4 regions of the Cobetia sp. 29-18-1 genome follow, and region 2 is predicted to be linked to each of the others. Evidence: predicted binding sites of a transcription regulator. Region 2 holds the regulator's gene; each other region holds the start of a gene.
What was found. The regulator LexA, encoded in region 2, represses DNA repair genes until DNA is damaged. The targets are predictions, from matches to a motif close to TACTGTNTANNTANACAGTA.
Positions count from the first base shown of each region.

Region 1: umuD (translesion error-prone DNA polymerase V autoproteolytic subunit) is a predicted target of LexA. The motif match lies at 3,347-3,366, and genes of this name have one in related genera.
Region 3: QD208_RS11725 (YqiA/YcfP family alpha/beta fold hydrolase) is a predicted target of LexA. The motif match lies at 2,973-2,992, and genes of this name have one in related genera.
Region 4: dinB (DNA polymerase IV) is a predicted target of LexA. The motif match lies at 2,081-2,100, and genes of this name have one in related genera.

Region 1 covers NZ_JARWKS010000006.1:55,052-60,542, reverse strand. Annotated here, with positions in the region: gene QD208_RS06380 (CoA-acylating methylmalonate-semialdehyde dehydrogenase) at 1-1,238, shown strand, start outside; gene QD208_RS06375 (putative quinol monooxygenase) at 1,465-1,776, shown strand; gene QD208_RS06370 (glutamate carboxypeptidase) at 1,889-3,097, opposite strand; gene umuD (translesion error-prone DNA polymerase V autoproteolytic subunit) at 3,386-3,847, shown strand; gene QD208_RS06360 (Y-family DNA polymerase) at 3,856-5,130, shown strand; gene QD208_RS06355 (NAD(P)H-dependent oxidoreductase) at 5,376-5,491, shown strand, end outside.
Region 2 covers NZ_JARWKS010000007.1:81,290-86,780, reverse strand. Annotated here, with positions in the region: gene topA (type I DNA topoisomerase) at 1-1,219, shown strand, start outside; gene QD208_RS07415 (DUF6586 family protein) at 1,219-1,698, shown strand; gene QD208_RS07410 (hypothetical protein) at 1,951-2,190, shown strand; gene lexA (transcriptional repressor LexA) at 2,337-2,966, opposite strand; gene QD208_RS07400 (TetR/AcrR family transcriptional regulator) at 3,533-4,210, shown strand; gene QD208_RS07395 (L,D-transpeptidase) at 4,210-4,752, shown strand; gene nagZ (beta-N-acetylhexosaminidase) at 5,012-5,491, shown strand, end outside.
Region 3 covers NZ_JARWKS010000014.1:18,700-24,190, reverse strand. Annotated here, with positions in the region: gene parE (DNA topoisomerase IV subunit B) at 1-1,846, opposite strand, end outside; gene QD208_RS11725 (YqiA/YcfP family alpha/beta fold hydrolase) at 2,061-2,813, opposite strand; gene pgi (glucose-6-phosphate isomerase) at 3,085-4,788, opposite strand; gene cmoA (carboxy-S-adenosyl-L-methionine synthase CmoA) at 4,993-5,491, shown strand, end outside.
Region 4 covers NZ_JARWKS010000005.1:25,815-31,305, forward strand. Annotated here, with positions in the region: gene QD208_RS05245 (YrbL family protein) at 1-277, opposite strand, end outside; gene QD208_RS05250 (Na+/H+ antiporter family protein) at 608-1,954, shown strand; gene dinB (DNA polymerase IV) at 2,119-3,177, shown strand; gene purU (formyltetrahydrofolate deformylase) at 3,296-4,150, opposite strand; gene QD208_RS05265 (ribonuclease J) at 4,565-5,491, shown strand, end outside.

The DNA of each region.
Region 1 (5,491 bases), on a different contig from region 2:
TGATCGGTCAGGAGCACGGCAAGATCTGTCACGATGCGCTGGGCGAATTGCAGCGCGGCATCGAGAATGTCGAATATGCCTGCAGCGCCCCGGAACTGCTCAAGGGCGAGCACAGCCGCAATACCGGCCCGGGCATCGATTCCTGGAGCGAATTCCAGCCGCTGGGCGTGGTTGCCGGCATCACGCCGTTCAACTTCCCGGCCATGGTACCGCTGTGGATGTACCCGATGGCGATCGCCTGCGGCAATACCTTCGTCCTCAAGCCCTCCGAGCGCGACCCGACCTCCACACTGTTCATCGCTGAGCTGCTGATGGAGGCCGGTCTGCCGGCCGGCGTCATGAATGTCGTCAATGGCGACAAGGAAGCCGTCGATACGCTGCTGGACGACCCGCGCATCCAGGCGGTCAGCTTCGTCGGCTCCACCCCGATCGCTGAATACATCTACAGCCGCGCCGCGGCCAACGGCAAGCGCTGCCAGGCCCTCGGTGGCGCCAAGAACCACGCCATCGTGATGCCGGACGCCGACATGGAATACGTGGCCAACTCACTGAATGGCGCCGCCTTCGGCTCCTCCGGTGAGCGTTGCATGGCACTATCCGTCGCGGTAGCCGTGGGCGATGACGCCGCCGACAAGCTGATCGCGCAGATGAAGCAGCAGATGGAAGGCCTCAAGGTCGGCATCTACAGCGACAAGGGCAATGATTTCGGCCCGCTGATCACCGCGGCCCATCGTGACAAGGTGGTCGGCTACATCGACAGCGCCGAGCAGCAAGGCGCGACGGTGGTGGTCGATGGCCGCAATCCGCAGGTCGAAGGCGGCGAGAACGGCTTCTTCGTCGGCGGCACCCTGATCGATGGCGTCACCCCGGAGATGACCTGCTACCAGGAAGAGATCTTCGGCCCGGTGCTGCTGGTCGTGCGCGCCGATTCGATGGAAGCCGCCATGCAGCTGATCAATGATCACGAATACGGCAATGGCACCTGCATCTATACCCGCGATGGCGAAGCCGCCCGCTACTTCAGTGATCACATCCAGGTCGGCATGGTCGGCATCAACGTGCCGCTGCCGGTACCGGTCGCCTATCACAGCTTCGGGGGCTGGAAGCGCTCGCTGTTCGGCGATCTGTCCGCCTACGGCCCGGATGCGGTGCGCTTCTACACTCGCCGCAAGACCATCACTCAGCGCTGGCCTTCCGCCGGTCTGCGTGAAGGCGCCCAGTTCGCCTTCCCGTCCTGATCCATCGCCTTCTTATTCTGATCCATCACGAACGCGGATCATCGTCTGATGACAACTGCGCCGGACAGCCCTGCTGTCCGGCGCTTTCGTGTGCTAATCATGCAGGGTCATGCCGGCAGTCAGCCCCTGCCCCTTGCAGTGGCCAGAAACGGCTCCACATAGTCAGGACATCTCATCACGAGAATTCCGACAACATCGGCGGTCAGTACCGTCACAAGGAGCCAAGATGATCTGGGTAATCGCCACCGTTACCGCCAAGGAAGGCCACGTTCAGGATGTCTTCAATGAACTCTGCGCCGTCGCGCCCACCGTGCGCGAGGAAGATGGCTGCCACGCCTACCACCCGTGTCTGGACTCCGAACGCGCCGCCGACAAGGACAACGACCCACGCCCCGACACCATCACCGTGGTGGAAGCCTGGGAATCCCACGATGCGCTGCAGGCCCACCGTGAGACCGAACACATGCAGCGCTTCCGCGACAACGCCGGTGACTGGATCGCCGATGGCGATATCCGCATCCTGAGCCCGGCGGGCTGATAGACAGAACAGCACTGGGAAAGCCCCAAAAAAGCCCGGCCTCCAGGAGGCCGGGCTTTTTTATCGGGTTTGCTGCCATGACGGCATATCATTTACCGCTACAGCCCCGGTTTCACTCCTGCGGCTGATCCTCGGACAACTGCATGATCATTCGTGTCGTCAGGTAAAGGCGTGGCACGACGCTATCGACCAGCACGAACTCCTGATCGCTGTGGTAGCCGCCGCCGACGAGACCCAGGGATTCGAGCACTGCTGGTTTATCGGAATCTGCATGATAGGCGTAGGCTGCATCGGTGCCGCCACCGATCTCGACCGCTTGCAGTGTCTGCCCCAACTCCTGATAGATCTTCTGGGCCTGCTCGGCCAGCTGCTGACTCTGCGGATTGTCAGGCAGCGGCGGACGCCCCTTCTCGAGGTGGAACTCCACTTCGGTATCATCGATCAACTGGTTCTTCGTGATGGCCTGCGCTTCTTCCAGGACACGCTGATACTCGCTGCTATCGAAGTAGCGCATATCACCTTCCGCCCTGGCATGCTCCGGAATCACGTTGCGCTTGACGCCGCCCTCGACGATCGTCCAGTTGAGCGTCGTCTCCTTGTCCGCATCATCAAGCTCATCCAACTGCAGCAGCTGATGAGACAGCTCCATGATGGCGTTGCGCCCTTCCTCTGGTGCGCCACCGGCATGGGAAGCACGGCCCTTCACCTCGAGAAACGCATAGTTGATGCCCTTGGTGACGATGGTGACGGCATCGACTCCCGGGTCAGCGAAGGTAGGCTCGAATACCAGCACGGCATCCTGATCTGCCGATAGCTCATGAATCAGGTCATGCGAGCCCGGCGAGCCCTTCTCCTCATCAGGATTGAAGACAACCGTCACCTGGCCATAGTCATCAAACCCGAGCGACTTCAGCGCCTCGAGACTGTGCAGAATAACGGCTGCGCCACCCTTGGCATCGCCCACGCCCGGGCCATAGGCACGCCCATCCTCGATACGGAAGGCACGCTCCGTGGCGGCGCCTTCATCGAAGACGGTGTCGTAGTGAATCATCAACATTATCTTGCGACTGCCATCTCCCTGCAGGCGACCGACAATCGTATTGCCGCCATAGGTCTTGGCAGGGTGCGTTTCCACCTGTGCGCCAAGCGCTTCGAGATGCTGGGTCAGCATTGCCTCAACGTCATTCAAGCCTTCACGGTAGCCCGTTCCCGAATCCAAGTTGACCAGTGATTCCAGCGTCTCCAGCAGAGGCGCTCGCTGTTGCTCGACGGCATCCTGCACATCCTGATAGTCCGCCGCTTGCGCACTGGCACTGCACATACCGCATGCCAAACCCACCGCCAACATCGGAAGCCGCATTTTCCACCTCTAATATTGTTATATAAGGAATAACGAAGGTAAGGCGGATATCAGGCAAACGCAAACGCGAGGCCTACCGGGAAATTTTTTCTGCTAGCAGCTTTACCTGCCGTCCACCATTGAACACAGGTGCACTTCATCTGATCTGCGTCTCGTGAATGTGCAGCACTCGCAGGGATTATCGGTTGCCTGAGGGCTTCTCAGCGCCGATACTGTATATGAATACAGTATCGAAAGGAGACCCCACCCATGACCGTATCTGCCGCTCAACCGTCCCACGCCTCGCTGGCTCGCCCTCATCCAGCGCCGGAGCCCTGTGCGCTGCCGCACCCTCACATCACGGGGCGCGCTGGCATTTCCGGCTTCCCCTCGCCGGCCGAGGATTACGCGGGGCGCACGCTGGACCTCAACGAGCGGCTGATCAAGCGCCCGGCAGCGACCTTCTTCATGACGGTGGCGGGTGACAGCATGGAAGGCTTCGGCATCTATGAGGGTGACACCCTGGTGGTAGACCGCTCCATCGATGCCCGCCCCGGGCATATCGTGGTGGCACTGGTCGAGGGTGAGGTGGTGGTCAAGCGTTATGAGCTGATCGGTCAGCGCCCCTATCTGAGCTCCGGCAATGCTCTGTATCCGCCGGTCGCGATCTTCGACCTCGAATGCCAGGTCTGGGGGGTGGTGCGTTCCGTCATCCACGAATACGCGGTATGAAGACGCCGATGATCGGACTGGTCGACTGCAACAACTTCTACGCCAGCTGCGAGCGAGTGTTCGACCCGCGCCTGGAGGGCCGCCCTGTCGGCGTGATGTCCAACAATGACGGCTGCGTGATCGCGCGCTCCAACGAACTCAAGGCGCTGGGCGTGGAGATGGGCACCCCCGCCTTCCAGCTACAGTCACTCGTCCGTGAGGGGCGCATCCACCTGCTCTCCTCCAACTATGAGCTGTATGGCGACATGTCGGCGCGCGTGCGTGAGGTGCTGGAGGAATATTCCGCCGGGGTCGAGCCCTACTCCATCGATGAGATGTTCGTGCGTTTCGATGGCTTTGATCGCAACTCGATGCTGACATTGAGCCGCACCCTGCACCGTAATGTCCGCAAGTTCACCGGCATTCCCGTATGTGTCGGGGTCGCGCCAACTCGAACGCTGGCCAAGTTGGCCAATCGCGCTGCCAAGAAACGTCCGGAATTCGGCGGTGTCTGCGTGCTGGAACCCGATGAAGTCGGCACCCAGCGCCTGCTGGCCGATACGCCACTGGGCGATGTCTGGGGCGTGGGCCGACGATTGGTCGAACGCCTGGCACTGCAAGGCCTGCACACTGCTTGGGACCTGCGCTGCGCCGACCCGCGCGCCATCGGCCAGCGGTATTCCGTGGTACTGGAACGCACCGCGCGCGAACTGCAAGGCACGCCCTGCTTCGAGATGAATGATGCCGATGACGCTCGCCAGCGCATCATGACCTCGCGCTCCTTCGGGCGCATGACCGGTGACTTGAATGAACTCAGGGACGCCATCCGCCAACATGCCCAGCGCGGCGCCGAGAAGCTGCGCCATCAAGGCAGCCTGACACGCGCCGTGCTGGTCTTCCTCAAGAGCAATCGCCACCGACCCGACCTGCCGCAATACTCACCCAGCACCATCGTCGAGCTGCCCGCCCCCACCAATGACAGCCGCGAGATACTCGCCGCCGCGCAACAGGCGCTGGAGCATATCTACCTGCGCGGTTATCGCTTCATGAAGGCTGGCGTGATGCTGCTCGACCTCATCGACCAGCCACGCGAGCAACTCTCGTTGCTCGACGACGAAGCGGATATCGCCAGGCGTGAACGCAGTCAGCAGCTGATGGCGACACTGGACGCCATGAATCAGAAGATGGGCCGCGGCACCGTGCGTCTGGGCGTCGCACGCCCCGACGCCGCCTGGCAACTGCGCTGCGCCCACCGCAGCGCCCGCTACACCACCAACTGGCAGGAATTGAAGCGGTTGCGTTAGTGGACTTGGCCGAAAGCTCTGAGCGCAATTCCGAGTGCCCCAACCATCAGCAATACAATCCCTTTCCTCGGCGCTCATACCGCAGAAGGCATGAAGGGAGTGAATGCGTAGATATCGCGCGCAACCTGATCGGATTGTTGCACCCACAGCAAAGGTGTTTTACGCCAGCGCCGCTTTATCAATGACTTGCGAACACTCATGCTGTGCGCCATTGCTGAAAAGCCAACAGTTGTGGAGTACCCGGCATGAAGATTCTACTGATCAACGGCGGCAAGGCCTTTGCCCATTCCAATGGCGAGCTGAACGCGACGCTGCATGAGCTGGCGCGCGGTGAGCTGGCCGAGCTGGGTCATGAAGTGCG
Region 2 (5,491 bases):
GCTGCAGCCGCTGCAGCACTTCACCAAGCCCACGGCGCGTTACACCGAGGCCAGCCTGGTCAAGGAGCTGGAGAAGCGCGGTATCGGTCGTCCGTCCACCTATGCCGCCATCATCTCCACCATCCAGGACCGTGGCTACGTGGCGCTGGAAAACCGTCGCTTCTATGCCGAGAAACTGGGCGACATCGTCACCGATCGCCTCAGCGAGTCCTTCAAGGACCTGATGGACTTCGGCTTCACGGCGCGCATGGAAGACTATCTCGATGAGGTGGCCAACGGCGGGCGCAACTGGCGCGAGCTGCTGGACACCTTCTACGCCGAGTTCAAGGCCGAGCTGGACCACGCCCAGTCCGAAGAGGGCATGCGTCCCAACCAGCCGGTGCCGACGGACATCGCCTGCCCGACCTGTGGGCGTGAGATGCAGATTCGTACCGCCTCGACCGGGGTCTTCCTGGGCTGTTCCGGCTACAACCTGCCGCCCAAGGAGCGCTGCAAGACCACCATCGATCTGCTGCCGGGCGATGAAGCCGTGGCGGCCGATGCCGGTGAAGATGCCGAGACGGATGCGCTGCGCGCCAAGCGTCGCTGCCCGATCTGCGCCACCGCGATGGACAGCTACCTGATCGATGAGCAGCGCAAGCTGCATGTCTGCGGCAATAGCCCGGACTGTGTCGGTCACGAGGTCGAGGAAGGTCAGTTCCGCATCAAGGGCTACGATGGCCCGGTGATCGAGTGCGACAAGTGCGGTTCCGACATGCAGCTCAAGACCGGGCGTTTCGGCAAGTACTTCGGCTGCACCAACGAGAATTGCAAGAATACCCGCAAGCTGCTCAAGTCCGGTGAGGTGGCGCCGCCGAAGATGGACCCGATTCCGATGCCGGAACTTGCCTGCGTCAAGGTCGAGGACCACTACGTGCTGCGCGATGGCGCCAGTGGCCTGTTCCTGGCGGCCAGTCAGTTCCCCAAGAATCGCGAGACGCGTCCGCCGCTGGTCAAGGAGCTCAAGGCGCATGCCGACGAGCTGCCGGAGAAGTATCACTTCATTCTCGAAGCCCCGGATCAGGACCCGGACGGACGTCCGGCGCAGATTCGCTTCTCGCGCAAGGTCAAGGCTCAGTACGTCATGACCGATGAGGAAGGCAAGGCGACCGGTTGGAAGGCGACCTACGACAACGGCCGCTGGGTCGTCGAGGACAAGCGCAAGGGAGCCAAGAGCTGATGAGCCAGCGTGCCCGTACCAATCAGCTGCTGTATCAGGCCGAGTTGCTGCTGGCCCAGTCAGCAGCCTCTGGCGACGATGAGCATGCCGTGGCGCGTCGCATGGCCGGTGAAGAGGGCGCGCTCGCCCTGCTGGAGCTGGCGCTGGCGTCATTGCTGGAAGAGTGTGCCGTGACGGCGCGCTGGCCAGAGGGTAGCTGGCGCGAGCGCCTGGCGTCGCCGCCGACGCCCATCGCCGAGGTCGAGCAGCTGCGCAGCCTGCTGGAGCATTCCGACAGCTGGTTGTCTGAGCTGGTCGCGGATGTGACCCGCCTGCATGAAGAGGGCGGCGTCGCTCGCCGCGAGGAATCGCGTTCGCGTGGTGATGGTCTGATCATCGCGGCAGCCTCGAGCGCCTCGCTGGCCGAGCGTCTCAGTGCCGCCATCACGGCATTCAAGGCGCTGCTGCCGCAGCTGCGCGAGTCGAGTGTCGAGTGGTAGGTCAAGGCGTTGATCTGGTGCTGCACGCTGGTGATGACTGGCGCATGGCAATCGGGTGACGTTTCGCCTTCACGGGTGCTAGACTGATCGCATTGTGGCAAGCCCTGCATTCTCCGGTACGACCATGGCTCTGGCTGTGGTCGTACTTTTTTCTGCGTCGCTGATGGCAACGCGGTGCCGGGCTTGCCAGCCGTCGCGCTGACGATTACAACGACGCCGGTATCTCGCGAGATGCCGTGCAGGAGGAATGACGTGTCCGATCCCGCCGTACTTGAAATTGTGCAAATGGAAGATGGTGAAGTGATTCTGCGCGCCGCGGAAAGCGAAGGTGAGCCGCTGCTCAGCATTCGCATTTCGGACGAGGCCGCCGATCTGCTGCGTGACAATCGTTTCGAGGTCGCGCGTGAGATGATCGACCACGCCATCACCCGGACTCGCCTCTGGGATGGCGAAGAAGACGAGGACGAGCAGTCAGAAGGCATCGTGCACTGATTCATCGCTCGCGCTTCGCGCACAAAAAAACCCGCCTCGAGGCGGGTTTTTTTGTGCAATGCGTGCGGCTTTTCTGTTGCTCAGAGCTCTGCGAGAAAGGTGCTGCTGGGCATAGCTCGTTGCTCAAAGCGCTGCTGGTCAAGGCCTCAGTGCAGGCCGCCATCGCGGATGACGCCCACCCCGAGACCTTCGATCTCCAGGCTGTCCGTGCGCAGGTCGACCTTGATCGGCGAGAAGTCCTCGTTCTCGGCTTCCAGCCACACGTAGTGCCCGTCACGGCGGAAGCGCTTGACGGTGACCTCATCCCCCAGACGTGCCACTACGATCTGTCCGTCACGCACGCTGCTGGTGCGGTGCACGGCCAGCAGGTCGCCTTCCAGAATTCCCACGTCCTTCATCGACACGCCGCGCACGCGCAACAGGTAGTCGGCAGCCGGCGAGAAGTAGTCGCTCGGCAGCGGGCAGTGACGGTCGATATGCTCGCTGGCAAGAATCGGACTGCCGGCGGCCACTTCCCCGATCACCGGCAGGCCATCGTTGGCGCTGTCGTCGACGTCAGCCAGCGACGGCACGCGAATGCCGCGAGAGGTGCCCGGCACCATCTCGATGGCGCCCTTGCGCTTGAGGGCACGCAGATGCTCCTCGGCAGCATTCGGTGAGCGGAAGCCCAGCGCCTGGGCGATTTCGGCCCGCGTCGGCGGGTAGCCAGAGGACTTGATGGTCTTGATGATGAAGTCGAAGACATCCTGCTGGCGCGGAGTAAGCGGCTGGGTCATGGCATTGCCTTTGGCCTGGGCGGCATCTTGAGCTGACGGCACGGGGTGTGCATCCATACAACTGTCATTGTATCCAGTCATGGCGGTCATGCAAGGCATCGTGGCTTGCGTGGTGGCCTCAAAGGGCAGGTAGTCGCCGAGATATCGCTGTCTGGCGACTTTTCGTGCTGATATCCGAGGCATTCTTTCTTGATGGGAATGTCTGGAAGTGAATGCCTGGAGGTGAATGTCTGGTGGTGAATGTCTGGAAGTGAACCCGGCCTGGCGCTGGCGGGGTGGTCAGTCACCCAGCTAGGCGAGCCCTTGAATCGGCACGGTCAGCGTTGAGGGAATATCAGGCTTGGCTAAACCTCTGGCGTTTGAAACGCGAGAGAATTGTCAGTCATGGCATGGCGCGCTAGAATCAAAGTGTTTCAAACGAATGTTCGTCGATGGCGGTGCTCACGGGTGCCGTGATCGAACGTGCCTTGCGGTGAACATGCACCACCTCATGAGAGAGTCGCCGCGCGGGGCTTGCGCCGTGACCTACGACTCCAGTTCTTTTCTACCTGACAAGGGTTCCGCCCATGGCCCAGACCGATACCGTTACCCGCATCCTCGATACTGCCGAGGTGCTGTTCGCCGAGCGCGGCTTCGCCGAGACCTCACTGCGTAACATCACCAGCAAGGCCAAGGTCAATCTGGCGGCGGTGAACTACCACTTCGGCTCCAAGAAATCGCTGATCCAGGCGGTCTTCGCACGCTATCTCGACCCGTTCAGTGAGCGCTTCCACGCGGCACTCGACAGCGTCGAGCAGCAATACGCCGGGCGTCAGGTGCCGCTGGAGGTCCTGCTGGAGGTGATGGCGCGTACCGTGCTGGAGGTGCCGGCCGAGCGCAACAGCCTGCGTACCTTCATGCGCCTGCTCGGGCTGGCCTATACCCAGGGGCAGGGCCACATGCGACGCTATATCCGCGAGCATTACGGCACGGTCTTCAGCCGCTTCGCCGAGCTTCTGAAGCTGGCGACGCCTGATCTGCCGGACAACGAGCGCTTCTGGCGCCTGCACTTCATGCTCGGCAGCGTGATTTTCACCTTCTCGGGCCTGGATGCGCTGCGCGATATCGAGGAAGCCGAGTACGGCCATCACACCACGGTGCGTGAGCTGATCCAGCACATGCGTCCGGTGGTGGTCGCGGCGATGGCAGCGCCGTTGCCGGCCTCGCTCGGAGATGGTGAGGCGGTCACCCAGGCGGCCAGCTGATGGCCTGCTGGGTAGCGGTGGACCTCTCGCGCCAAAGCCTTGAGATACGCAATGACGCGCCGAGTGGCAGTCGTGATGCGCCGCCCCCCGCGGCTGACCCTGAGGCGCTGGTGCACGCCTGCGCGATCTCCAGCGGCCTCAACGGTATTGGCGAGCTCGACGGCAGCGGTTGCACGCCAACCGGCTGGCATGTGATTCGAGCCGCCATCGGGGCGGGCAATCCGCGTGGCGCCGTCTATCGCGGACGGCGCTTCACGGGCGAGGTGTTCACGCCCGAGCTTGCCGCGGAGCATCCTGAGCGTGACTGGATCCTGACGCGCATTCTGTGGCTCAGCGGCCGCGAGCCCGGCGTCAATCGTGGTCGCAATGCCCGCAGCGAGCGGGTCGATAGTCTGCGCCGCTACATCTATTTTCATGGCACGCCCAGCACGGAGCCCATGGGGGTAGCGGCGTCCCACGGCTGCATTCGCTTGCGTGATGACGACCTGCTGCGACTCTTTGCCGAGGCTGTGCCCGGCACCCCGGTACTGCTGCATGCCTGAAGGCGCTGGTGCCCGAGTCTGATACCCTCCATGAGCTGTCACCGGAATCTGCGTGACAGCCCCTTGCCGGGGCGCAGCTGGCCGCGACTGTTCGATAGGGGTTCAGTCGGCTAGAATTGCGCCTTTCCTCGCGCTGGCAGCCTGATTCATCACGTTTCTTCCAGGCTGCCGAGCCCCGTAAAAGACATGAAGTCCTGGCGGTCGTGGCTCCTCTCTTCACGGGACATCACTGCCGCAGGCCATGGACAGGAAGGATGACATGACACAGCCACTGGGCTCCGTAATGGTCGATGTTGCGGGGCTGACCCTCGCCCGCGACGAACGTGAACTGCTGGCACGCCCTGCCGTCGGGGGCGTCATCCTGTTTGCGCGCAACTGCGCTTCTCCCGAGCAGGTGTTGGAACTGAGCCGCGAGATTCGCAGCGTCAATCCCCACCTGCTGATCGCCATCGATCAGGAAGGCGGGCGCGTCCAGCGTCTGCGCGAGGGCGTGACACGCCTGCCATCGATGCGCAGCCTGGCGCAGTGCTGTCTCGGGCGTGACTGTGATGGCTGCGGCGAAGACGCCCAGGCCGCAGGCCTGGGTCTGGCACGCGATGCCGGCTGGCTGCTGGGCATGGAAATGGCAGCCATCGGCTGTGATATCACCTTTGCGCCGGTACTGGATATCGATGTGGCGGGCTCGACCATCATTGGCGATCGCAGCTTCGGCGCCACGCCGGAAGACGTCATCGCGGTG
Region 3 (5,491 bases), on a different contig from region 2:
CGAGCCAGCTCTTGCGATCACTGGCGCGCTTCTTGGCCAGCAGCATGTCGAGCATCTCGTGGGTGCCGTCATCCGCACTGCGCGTCAGCTGCACCAGACGGCGGGTGTCCGGCGCCATGGTCGTTTCCCGCAGCTGCAGCGGATTCATCTCACCCAGACCCTTGAAGCGCTGCACATTGGGCGTGCCACGCTTGCTCTCGAGCTGCTTGAGGATGTGCGCCTTCTCGCTCTCGTCCAGGGCGTAATGCACTTCCTTGCCCAGGTCGATGCGGTACAGCGGCGGCATGGCGACGAAGACGCGCCCGGCATCCACCAGCGCCGGGAAGTGACGCACGAACAGCGCGCACAGCAGCGTGGCGATGTGCAGACCATCGGAGTCGGCATCCGCCAGGATGCAGACCTTGTGATAGCGCAGCTTGGTGAGGTCGTCCGAGCCCGGGTCCAGGCCGATGGCGACCGCAATGTCGTGGACTTCCTGGGAGGAGTAGATGTCATGCGACTCGACTTCCCAGGTATTGAGGATCTTGCCACGCAGCGGCAGGATCGCCTGAGTCTCGCGGTTGCGGCCCTGCTTGGCGCTGCCGCCGGCGGAGTCACCCTCGACCAGAAACAGCTCGCTGTCGGCAGGGTCGGAGCTTGAGCAGTCCGAGAGCTTGCCCGGCAGCGCAGGCCCGGAGGTGACCTTCTTGCGCGCGACCTTCTTGGCGCTCTTCAGACGGCGTTGGGCCGCCGAGATCACCAGCTCCGCCAGCGCTTCGGCCTGATCGACATGGTGGTTGAGCCACAGCGAGAAGGCGTCCTTGACCACGCCGGAGACGAAGGCGGCGACGCTGCGTGAGGACAGACGCTCCTTGGTCTGGCCGGCGAACTGCGGATCGAGCATCTTCACCGACAGCACGAAGGCTGCGCGCTCCCACAGGTCATCCGCGCTCAGCTTGACGCCACGCGGCAGCAGGCTGCGGTAGTCGCAGAATTCCTTGAGCGCCTCGAGCAGACCGGAGCGCAGGCCATTGACGTGGGTGCCGCCCAGCGGCGTGGGGATCAGGTTGACGTAGGGTTCCTGCACCAGCTCACCGCCTTCCGGCAGCCACTGGATCGCCCAGTCGACCCCGTGCTCCTCGTCCTCGAAATGGCCGACGAACGGCGATTCCGGCAGGCGCTCGTAGCCATCGGTGGCGCCGAGCAGGTAATCGCGCAGGCCATCCTCGTAGTGCCAGGTCGTCTCGCTGCCATCGGTCTCGATGAGCACGACCTTGAGGCCCGGACACAGCACGGCCTTGGCACGCAGCAGGTGGCGCAGACGCGGCATCGCCAGGCGCGGGCTGTCGAAGTAGCTCTCGTCCGGCCAGAAGCGCACCAGGGTGCCGGTATTGCGCTTGCCGACGGTGCCGATCTGGGTCAGCTCCTCGGCCTTCTCGCCATTCTCGAAGGCGATGCGCTGACGCAGGCCATCGCGGCACACTTCCACTTCCAGACGCGTCGACAGCGCATTGACCACCGAGACGCCCACGCCGTGCAGGCCGCCGGAGAAGCGATAGCTGTCCTGGGAGAACTTGCCCCCCGCGTGCAGCTTGGTGAGGATCAGCTCGATGCCGGTCACGCCATGCTCGGGGTGGATGTCGGTGGGCATGCCACGACCGTCATCGCCGACCTCGATACCGCCATTCTCGAGCAGGCGCACGCGGATTTCCTTCGCGTGCCCCGCCAGCGCCTCATCGACGGAGTTGTCGATGACTTCCTGCGCCAGATGGTTGGGCCGAGAAGTGTCGGTATACATGCCGGGCCGCTTGCGGACCGGTTCGAGGCCGGAGAGGACCTCAATGGAACTGGCGCTGTACTGACTCATCGCAGCCTTGTGTCCTTGGTGTTGACGTCCGCCATCCGACTCGCCATTTCACGTGCGCGAGACGGACAACGGATTCCTGAAAAATGAGAGACCGGCGCCTGGCGTTCAGCATCAAACGCCCTGCCAAGTCGTGCCAATCCATGTCGTGCCAAGAGGTGCCGTGCCCAGCCAGGTCGTGGTGTCTCGTAGCAGAAAGCACCACGCACATGACCTGCTAGTCCGGCGCGACATGCATCGCCGCTGCGGTGGCGGGGGCCAGCCGGTGCCCGCCATGCGCCATGATCGCCGGCAGATATTCCGCCAGCTGCGCAAAGCCGTGATCGCCACCCGGTGTGATGATCAAGCGACTTCCCTGATAGAGCCCTGCGGCATCATTGACATCCAATGTCTCATCGGCCGTCGCCAACAGCACCAGGGTGCGCTGCGCCGTGACCGGTTCCGCTTCCAATGCGAGCAGCCCGGGCCCGAAATCCTCGGTGACGGTGAACGTCACGCCGGTATAGGGGTTGGCATGCACCGAACCGAGCCATTCGCTGACCAGTCGCGCGGGACGCACGGCCGGATTGATCAGCACGCTGCGCGGCCCTTGACGCCAGACGCTCTGAGAAGGGCCTGCCGGCCCCTCGAGGCGTGCGGCCTCACGCGCGACCAGCCAGGTGGCCAGAAAGCCGCCCATGGAACTGCCGATCACCATGATGGCGTCATCACAGGCGGGGTCTGCGGGGTCCAGCGCCAGACGCTCACACAACGTGAGATAGGCCGCGTTGACCGCCGCCTGACCCGCGCCGGGCTCCGGGGGGATGTCCGGCATCACGCACGGCAGGCCGAACTGCTCTGCCGCGCGCTGCATCAAGCGTGCCTTGGGCGAACAACTGGCCGAATTGAAGCCGTGCAGATACAGCAGACCCTTGACGGGCGCGGTGGCGTGCATCGCTGCCGTATCTGACGGAAAGGGGGAATTGGCCATCAGCACTCCCGACAACACGCCAGACCGCGAAACCTCCCCTCCCACGCCCCAAGATGGCTGGGCATCTCTCAAGCGTTGATACGCTGGAAGCAGGGTTTTCGACGGTCCGCGTCGTGCTGTCTAGTGTAAACGATTGATTCGCTTATAGGATAGCGAGAATACTGTATAAATCAACAGAGAGCGACGACTGACGTCGCCGCTCGTCTTGCATGGCATATCAGCATGCCCTCACTCACTCACACACTCACTCTCACTCACATCCGCCGTGGGCTCAGCGCGGGTCCTGATCCTGGGCTGCCCACACCGCTTCGATCAGCGCACGGCTGGAGGCATCCAGTGTGTCGAAGCCTTCGCCGGTGGTCATGGTCGCTTCGGTGGCGGTGGCGATCTGCTTGCCCAGCTCCACGCCCCACTGATCGAACGGGTTGATATCCCAGATGGTGGCCTGAACGAAGACCTTCTGCTCGTAGAGCGCAATCAACGCACCCAGCGTTTCCGGTGTGAGCGTCTCCAGCAGCAGCGTGGTCGACGGCTGATTGCCACGGTAGCGCTTGTGGTTCGGCTGCGCCTCATCACCGGGGATGGCGTCATCACCCAGCATCAGCACACGTGACTGGGCGAAGCAGTTGGCCAGCGTCAGGCGGTGCTGTGCCTTGAGGTGGGCGCGTGTCTCGGCGTCCTCGACATGGTCATAACGGCACATCGGCGCGATGAAGTCACACTCGACCGCCTGGGTGCCCTGGTGCAGCAGCTGATAGAAGGCGTGCTGGGCGTTCGGCCCCAGCTGGCCCCACAGCACCGGACAGGTCGAGTAGTCGATCATCTCGCCATCGTTGGTCACCGACTTGCCATTGGATTCCATCTCCAGCTGCTCGAGGTAGCTTGCGAAGTACTCCAGGCGACCGTCGTAGGGCAGGATGGAGTGGGCGCGGATGTCGAGGAAGTTGTTGTTCCAGATCCCGGCCAGCGCCAGCAGCACCGGCAGGTTGTCTTCCAGCGGCGCGGTGCGGAAGTGCTCATCCAGCTCATGCGCCCCGGCCAGCAGGCGACGGAAGTTGTCCATGCCGACATTGAGCGCGATGGGCAGACCGATGGTGCCCCACAGCGAATAGCGACCGCCGACCCAATCCCAGAACAGCAGCTGATGTTCCGGTGCGATGCCCCACTCGGTCATCTTCTCCGGCTTGGCGGAAGCGCCGATGAAGTGCTGGCGGTTGATCAGCGCCTCGAGGCGCCCTTCCGGGTCGAGGCGTGATTTGAGCCAGTCGCGCGCGGTGCGGGCATTGGACAGCGTGTCGATGGTCGAGAATGACTTGGAGGACAGGATGAACAGCGTGGTTTCCGGGCTGAAGGATTCCAGATAATCCGCCAGCTGGGAGCCATCCATGGTCGAGGCGAAGTGCACGCCGATCTCGTGGATGTCCTTGGGACGGCAATCGCTCAGGGCGCTGGAGACCATCAGCGGGCCCAGGTCCGAGCCACCGACACCGAGGTTGACCACATCGGTGATCGGCTTGCCGGTGGCGCCGCGCCACTGGCCGCTGTGGAAGGTGTCGACCATCTCGGCCAGGTGCTCGAGGCTCTCGTGGATGGCCGGCACGATATCCTCGCCGTCCACCTCGAGGCTGGCGGAGCGCGGCAGACGCAGCGCGGCGTGCAGCGCCGGACGGTCTTCGGAGCGATTGACATGCTCACCGGCCAGCAGGCGCTTGATGCCCTGCTCGACGCCGGTTTCGCGCGCCAGATCCAGCAGCAGCTCCAGGGTCTCGCCCTTGAGGCGCTGCTTGGAGAGATCCAGACGCAGCCCCGCGGCAGAGCGTGTGAAGGTCGCCACTCGGTCACGCCCTTGCGCCGCATCCTCGGCGAACAGGTCCTTCAGATGCACATCGGCCATCTGCTCTTGATGATGGCGCGCGAGAGCCTGCCAGGCCTGGGTATTACGACGCGCAGAACGTGCCGCTGATTGAGTGGACATGGCCACCTCTCTCCTTGAAGTGTAATGACCGGCCCTGCATGGCCCGGCCTGAAATCGATTGATGGAGGCATCACCCGCCAGCCGTGACGGGTGCGTCACGGGCGCCGAATGCGTAGAATGGCGGGCCCGACGGGGCGCTCTGCCCGGCCGGTCCTCGGCCACAGGCATGTCGCCCTGGCCCACTGCCCGATGAAGCCTTGATCCATGAGTGATGCATCTTACCGTGACGCGATATTTACGACACCCCTTGACCGTGTCGCCAGCTTCTCCTTCGACGAGCAGGTCGTCAGCTGCTTTCCGGACATGCTGCGCCGCTCGGTGCCGGGTTACGGTCAGATCATCGCCATGCTGGGCCTGATGGCCCGCGCTCACCTGCGCCCCGGTGCGCGGGTCTATGATCTGGGCTGCTCACTGGGCGCTGCCAGCATGGCGCTGGCCCGCGAGATGGCCGCCGAGGATATCGAGATCGAAGCCGTCGATCTGTCCAGACCGATGGTCGAGCGCGCCAGCCGCGAACTCGCCGAGGCCTTCCCCGACCATCGCATCAACGTCACCGAAGCCGACATTCGCACCCTCGACTATCAGCCGGCCGGCATGATCGTGGTCAATCTGACGCTGCAGTTCCTGCCGCCGGAAGACCGCGACGCCGTGATCGACAAGCTGTTCGCGGCGCTGGAACCCGGCGGCGTGCTGATCCTCTCCG
Region 4 (5,491 bases), on a different contig from region 2:
GGCGTGACGTGGAGCCGTCACTGTCGAGAATCAGATCGAAGACCAGCCCGAGCCCCTCGGCGGTGGCGACACTGCCGTGGTAGGCAGGCACATAGGACCAGTCGCGCATGCCACGTCTGACCAGGCCCTCGAAATAGCGTTGCTCGCGTTCATTCTGGCGGCTGCCCTTGTCAGGGTAACGCGGGACCTTGATGCAGCGATGGGGGTCGTTCGGGTCCTGATAGACACGCCGATCATTTCCCATGCCGATGACGCGGGCATTTTCCAGCTCCAGCATGCGCACTCCTGTTGAATAACGCCTGCGACTGCAGCCGCCGGGCAGCGTGGCATTCTACAAAAAGCCGTCATGGCACGCCAACTTGTGGCAGTTGGCAGCGCCCACGTTCATCGGCCATTCAGCTTGCGTTGCCCTTCTGGTAAGATAATGCGCCGTTTTTGACGGCATTCAGGAGGAAGCCGCAGGAACACTGCGACAGCAAGGCATTCGTCACGAATGTAAACGTCATGCGAGGCATTGCCCCGGGATCGGGTGGCCACGCACCCACAGTTCGCCCGCTCTGTCCGCAACACTCCCAAAGCTGGCACAACCCCACATAGAGGTACTCGCATGAATGCGGTAATTCTGGCCGTCCTGGTCATGGTCGGCCTGTCGTTGGCTCGCGTCTCGGTCGTCTTCGCGCTGGTCGCCGGCGCCCTGGTCGGCGGTCTGTTCAGCGGCCTGTCTCTGACTGACACGCTCGGCGCCTTCAATGACGGTGTCGGCGGCGGCGCCAAGGTCGCGCTGGCCTACGCCACTCTCGGTGCCTTCGCCGTCGCCCTGTCTCGCTCCGGTTTGCCGGACCTGCTCGCCGCACGCCTGATCGGCCTGCTCAATGGCGAAAGCACGCCGCGCCGCCAGACGGCCATCAAGTACGGCCTGCTGGGCAGCGTGACCCTGGTCGCGATTTCCTCCCAGAACCTGATTCCGGTCCACATCGCCTTCATCCCGATCCTGATTCCGCCGCTGCTGGTCGCCATGAACCGCCTGCGCCTGGATCGTCGTGCCGTGGCCTGTGCACTGACCTTCGGCCTGACCGCGCCCTACATGCTGCTGCCGGTCGGTTTCGGCTCCATCTTCCTCAACGACATCCTGCTGGCCAATATCAATGAGGCCGGCCAGTCGCTCGGTCTCGACGTGACTCGCGGCATGGTGCCTATGGCGATGGCGATTCCGGTCGGCGGCATGTTCCTCGGCCTGCTGACGGCACTGTTCGTCTCCTACCGCAAGCCGCGTGACTACGCGACCCACGAGATCAAGTCCAGCAACGTACCGCACCACACGCCCATGCACACGCCGTCCAAGAGCGGCCTGATCATGGCAGGCGTCGCCATCATCGCCGCCCTCGGCATTCAGCTGTATTCCGGCTCGATGATTCTCGGCGGCCTGGTCGGCTTCGCCATCCTCTCGCTGGGTGGTCTGTTCAAGTGGAACGAAGCGGATGACCTCTTCACGTCCGGCATGCGCATGATGGCGCTGATCGGCTTCATCATGATCTCGGCGGCAGGTTTCGCTTCCGTGATGAAGGCCACCGGCGATATCCAGACCCTGGTCGACGCCTCCTTCCACATCATCGGTGACAACAAGCCGCTGGCCGCGCTGGTCATGCTGATGGTCGGCCTGTTCATCACCCTCGGCATCGGCTCCAGCTTCTCGACCATTCCGATCATTGCCGCCATCTACGTGCCGCTGGCGCTGCAATTCGGCTTCTCGCCGCTGGCCACCGTCGCGCTGATCGGCACCGCCGCCGCGCTGGGAGATGCCGGCTCACCCGCCTCTGACTCGACCCTCGGCCCGACGGCCGGCCTGAATGTCGATCAGCAGCACGACCACATCTGGGACAGCGTGGTGCCGACCTTCATCCACTACAACATCCCGCTGATCGTGTTCGGCTGGGTGGCCGCGATGACGCTGTAATCCGCTGAGCGACAGTCTCGCGCCCAAGCGAGATGCCAGACATGCCAACGCCCGACAGAGAGGACTCTCCTCACTGTCGGGCGTTGTCGTTGCTGAGCCTGCTCAGGCGCAATGAATGGGCGCCGCCACTGGACAGCCATCCAGTCTTTTAGCATGATGCGCGCATGCGCAAGATCCTCCACGCCGACTGCGATTGCTTCTATGCCGCCGTCGAGATGCTCCGCCATCCCGAGTGGCGCGACGTACCCATCGCCATCGGTGGCCGCACCGAGCAACGCGGTGTCATCGCCACCTGCAACTATCCCGCGCGTGCCTTCGGCGTACGCTCGGCGATGTCGACTGCCCGCGCGCTGCGCCTGTGCCCTCAGCTGATTCTGGTGCCCCCGGACTTCGAGCGCTACCGCGCCGTTTCCGCCGAGATCCAGGCACTCTTCCATGAGCTGACGCCCCTAGTGGAGCCCCTCTCGCTGGATGAGGCCTATCTGGATGTCAGCGCCGTGACTGACTTTCAGGGCAGCGCCACCTGGATGTGGCGCTGGTTGAAGGAAGAGGCGCTCAAGCGCACCGGCATCACCCTCTCCCTTGGCGTGGCCGCCAACAAGTTTCTGGCCAAGATCGCCAGCGACTGGGAAAAGCCCGACGGCCTGACGGTGATCACTCCCGAGACCAGCGACGCCTTCATCCGCCAGCTGCCCGTCGGCAAGCTGCACGGGGTCGGCCCGGCGACGCTGGCACGTCTGACACGCCTGGGCATCACCACCTGCGAGGACATGCGCAGCACGCCGTTGACGACCCTAGCCGAGCACTTCGGCAAGTTCGGCACCCGCCTTCACGAACTGGCGCACGGCATCGATGAGCGACCGGTGCGTGTCGAGCGTGAGCGCAAGTCGATCAGTGTCGAGCACACCTTCGATCACGACCTGCCCGACCTGCCGGCCTGTCTCGAGCGCATGCCTGCCCTGCTCGAACGCCTGACCAGCCGTCACGCCCGCCATGACCGGCCGGTACTGGCCAAGCAGTTCGTCAAGATCCGCTTCAGCAACTTCGAGAGCACCACGCTGGAAAGCCTGCTCCCCGCCTCGACCACCACGCTGCCGAGCGCCAACAGCTTCGCCCTGCTGATGGAGCAAGCCTGGCAACGCGGCCATCGACCTGTCCGCCTGCTGGGCGTCGGCGTGCGCCTCAAGGCCCGCGAGGACGCCCAGCAGCTGGGGTTGTTCTAGCTCGCGCCAGGCGCGCCCCCCCATCCCGCAAACAACAAAGCCGGCACCTGAAACAGGTACCGGCTTCTTCGTCACGACCTCAGGTCGATGACAGACTCATGCGTTGAGCAAGCGAGGCTCAGGCGAAGACGATGGTCTTGTTGCCGTGGATCAGCACGCGATCCTGCAGGTGCCAACGCAGGCCGCGCGCCAGGACCTTCTGCTCGACATCACGACCGATGCGCACCAGTTCCTCGGCGGTATGGCAGTGAGTGACGCGATGGATGTCCTGCTCGATGATCGGGCCGGCATCCAGTTCTTCGGTCACGTAATGACAAGTCGCCCCGATCAGCTTGACCCCACGCCCGAAGGCCTGGTGATACGGCTTGGCGCCCACGAAGGAAGGCAGGAAGCTGTGGTGGATGTTGATCAGGCGACCAGCATAGCGCTCACACAGACTCGGCGGAATGATCTGCATGTAGCGCGCCAGCACGATGCAATCGGCTTGGGATTCTTCCACCAGACGCTCGACTTCGGCAAAGGCCGGCGCCTTGTCATTCTTGTCGACCGGCACGTGATGGAACGGAATGCCGTGCCATTCGACCAGCGAACGCATGTCGTCGTGGTTGGAAATGACGCAGGGAATCTCGCAATCCAGATCACCGGACTGCCAGCGATGCAGCAGGTCCACCAGGCAATGGGAGTCCTTGGAGACCATCAACACGACACGCTTCTTGGCAGCGGTGTCATGCACGCGCCACTGCATGCCGAACTCTTCACCGATCGGGGCGAAGCGCTTGCCGAGCTCAGCGGCGCTCAGGCCGATGGTTTCGGGGTTGATCTCATAGCGCATGAAGAAACGACCGGCGCCAAGATCAGAATGCTGATTGGCTTCGGTGATCCACCCGCCCTGCTCGGCGATGAAAGTGGAAACTCGGGCAACAATTCCGACCTGATCAGGGCAGGACACCACCAGGCGATAGGCGTGAGACATCGTAAGTTCAACCATTGTGATAGCGGGAATGATGTTCAGCCGGCGAAGCGCCGGCCTGCGCGAGGAATCATGACACCGCCCGTAAGCAGCCCCTCGGCAAAGGTGGGCTATTGTAGCTGATCACGCGGCCTGAAACAGTGCTGCGCCCCGATTCTGTCCATATGGTCAATACGACATTGCGATCAGCGGCCATCACGCCGGCCCACCTCAAGGCGTCACGCGGACGGCCGGGCCGCCCTCGAATCGACTCGACCGGACAACAGCGCCATTTGTGGCGCTTCGCGGGATTCCCGTATAGTTGAGCCACATTTTATAGATGGCATGACATCCATGTTGAAACCCCGCGTTCAAGTCCGTCAGAGACAACGTCCGCCGCTGCACCTGCTACCGCTGGGTGGCTGCGGCGAGATCGGCATGAATCTGACGCTGTATGGTTATCAGGATCACTGGATTGCCGTGGATTGCGGCATGATGATTCGCCAGGACCTGCCGGAAGGTCCGCTGCAGGTGCCGGATATCGAGTCTCTGGCAAGCCTGGGCATCAGCCCGCAGATGCTGGTGATCACCCATGGCCACGAAGACCACATCGGCGCGGTCGCCTGGCTGTGGCCGAAATGGCGCTGCCCGATCATTGCAACGCCCTTGGCGGCTGGCCTGCTGCGCGCCAAGTTCGCCGAGCGCGAGCTGGAAACCTCGAGCCTGCAGATCATCGAGGTGGATGAAGGCTTCGAATCCGGCCCCTTCGCGCTGCGATTGTTGCCGCTGACCCACTCCATTCCGGAAAGCTGCTCGTTGCTGATCGTCACGCCGGAATATCGCGTGATGCATACCGGCGACTGGAAGTTGGACCCGGAGCCGCTGATCGGCGAGCCCACCGATCCAGAGCGCTATCAGGCACTGGCACCGGTCGATCTGGTCGTCGGCGACTCCACCAATGCGCCGCTGGCGGGTCATTCGCGCAGCGAGGGCGAGGTAGCCCGTGCGCTGGAGAAGACGCTGGCCGGCTGTCGTGGACGCGTCGTCGTGACCTGCTTTGCCAGCAACCTGGCCCGCATCCTGGCGCTGGGGCGCGCCGCCGCTCGCAATGGTCGCCGCATCACGCTGCTGGGTCGCTCGATGGAGCGCATGGTGCGCGTCGCCCGCGGTCTCGGCTATCTGGAAGACTTCCCGCCGCTGGTCCCGGTGAAGGACCTGGGCTACCTGCCCCCGGAAGAGGTCATGGTGATCGCCACCGGCAGTCAGGGCGAGCCGCGCGCCGCGCTGTCACGCCTGGCCAATTCCCGCCATCCGGACTTCGAGCTGGCTGCCGGCGACACCGTGATCTTCTCTTCCAAGGCGATT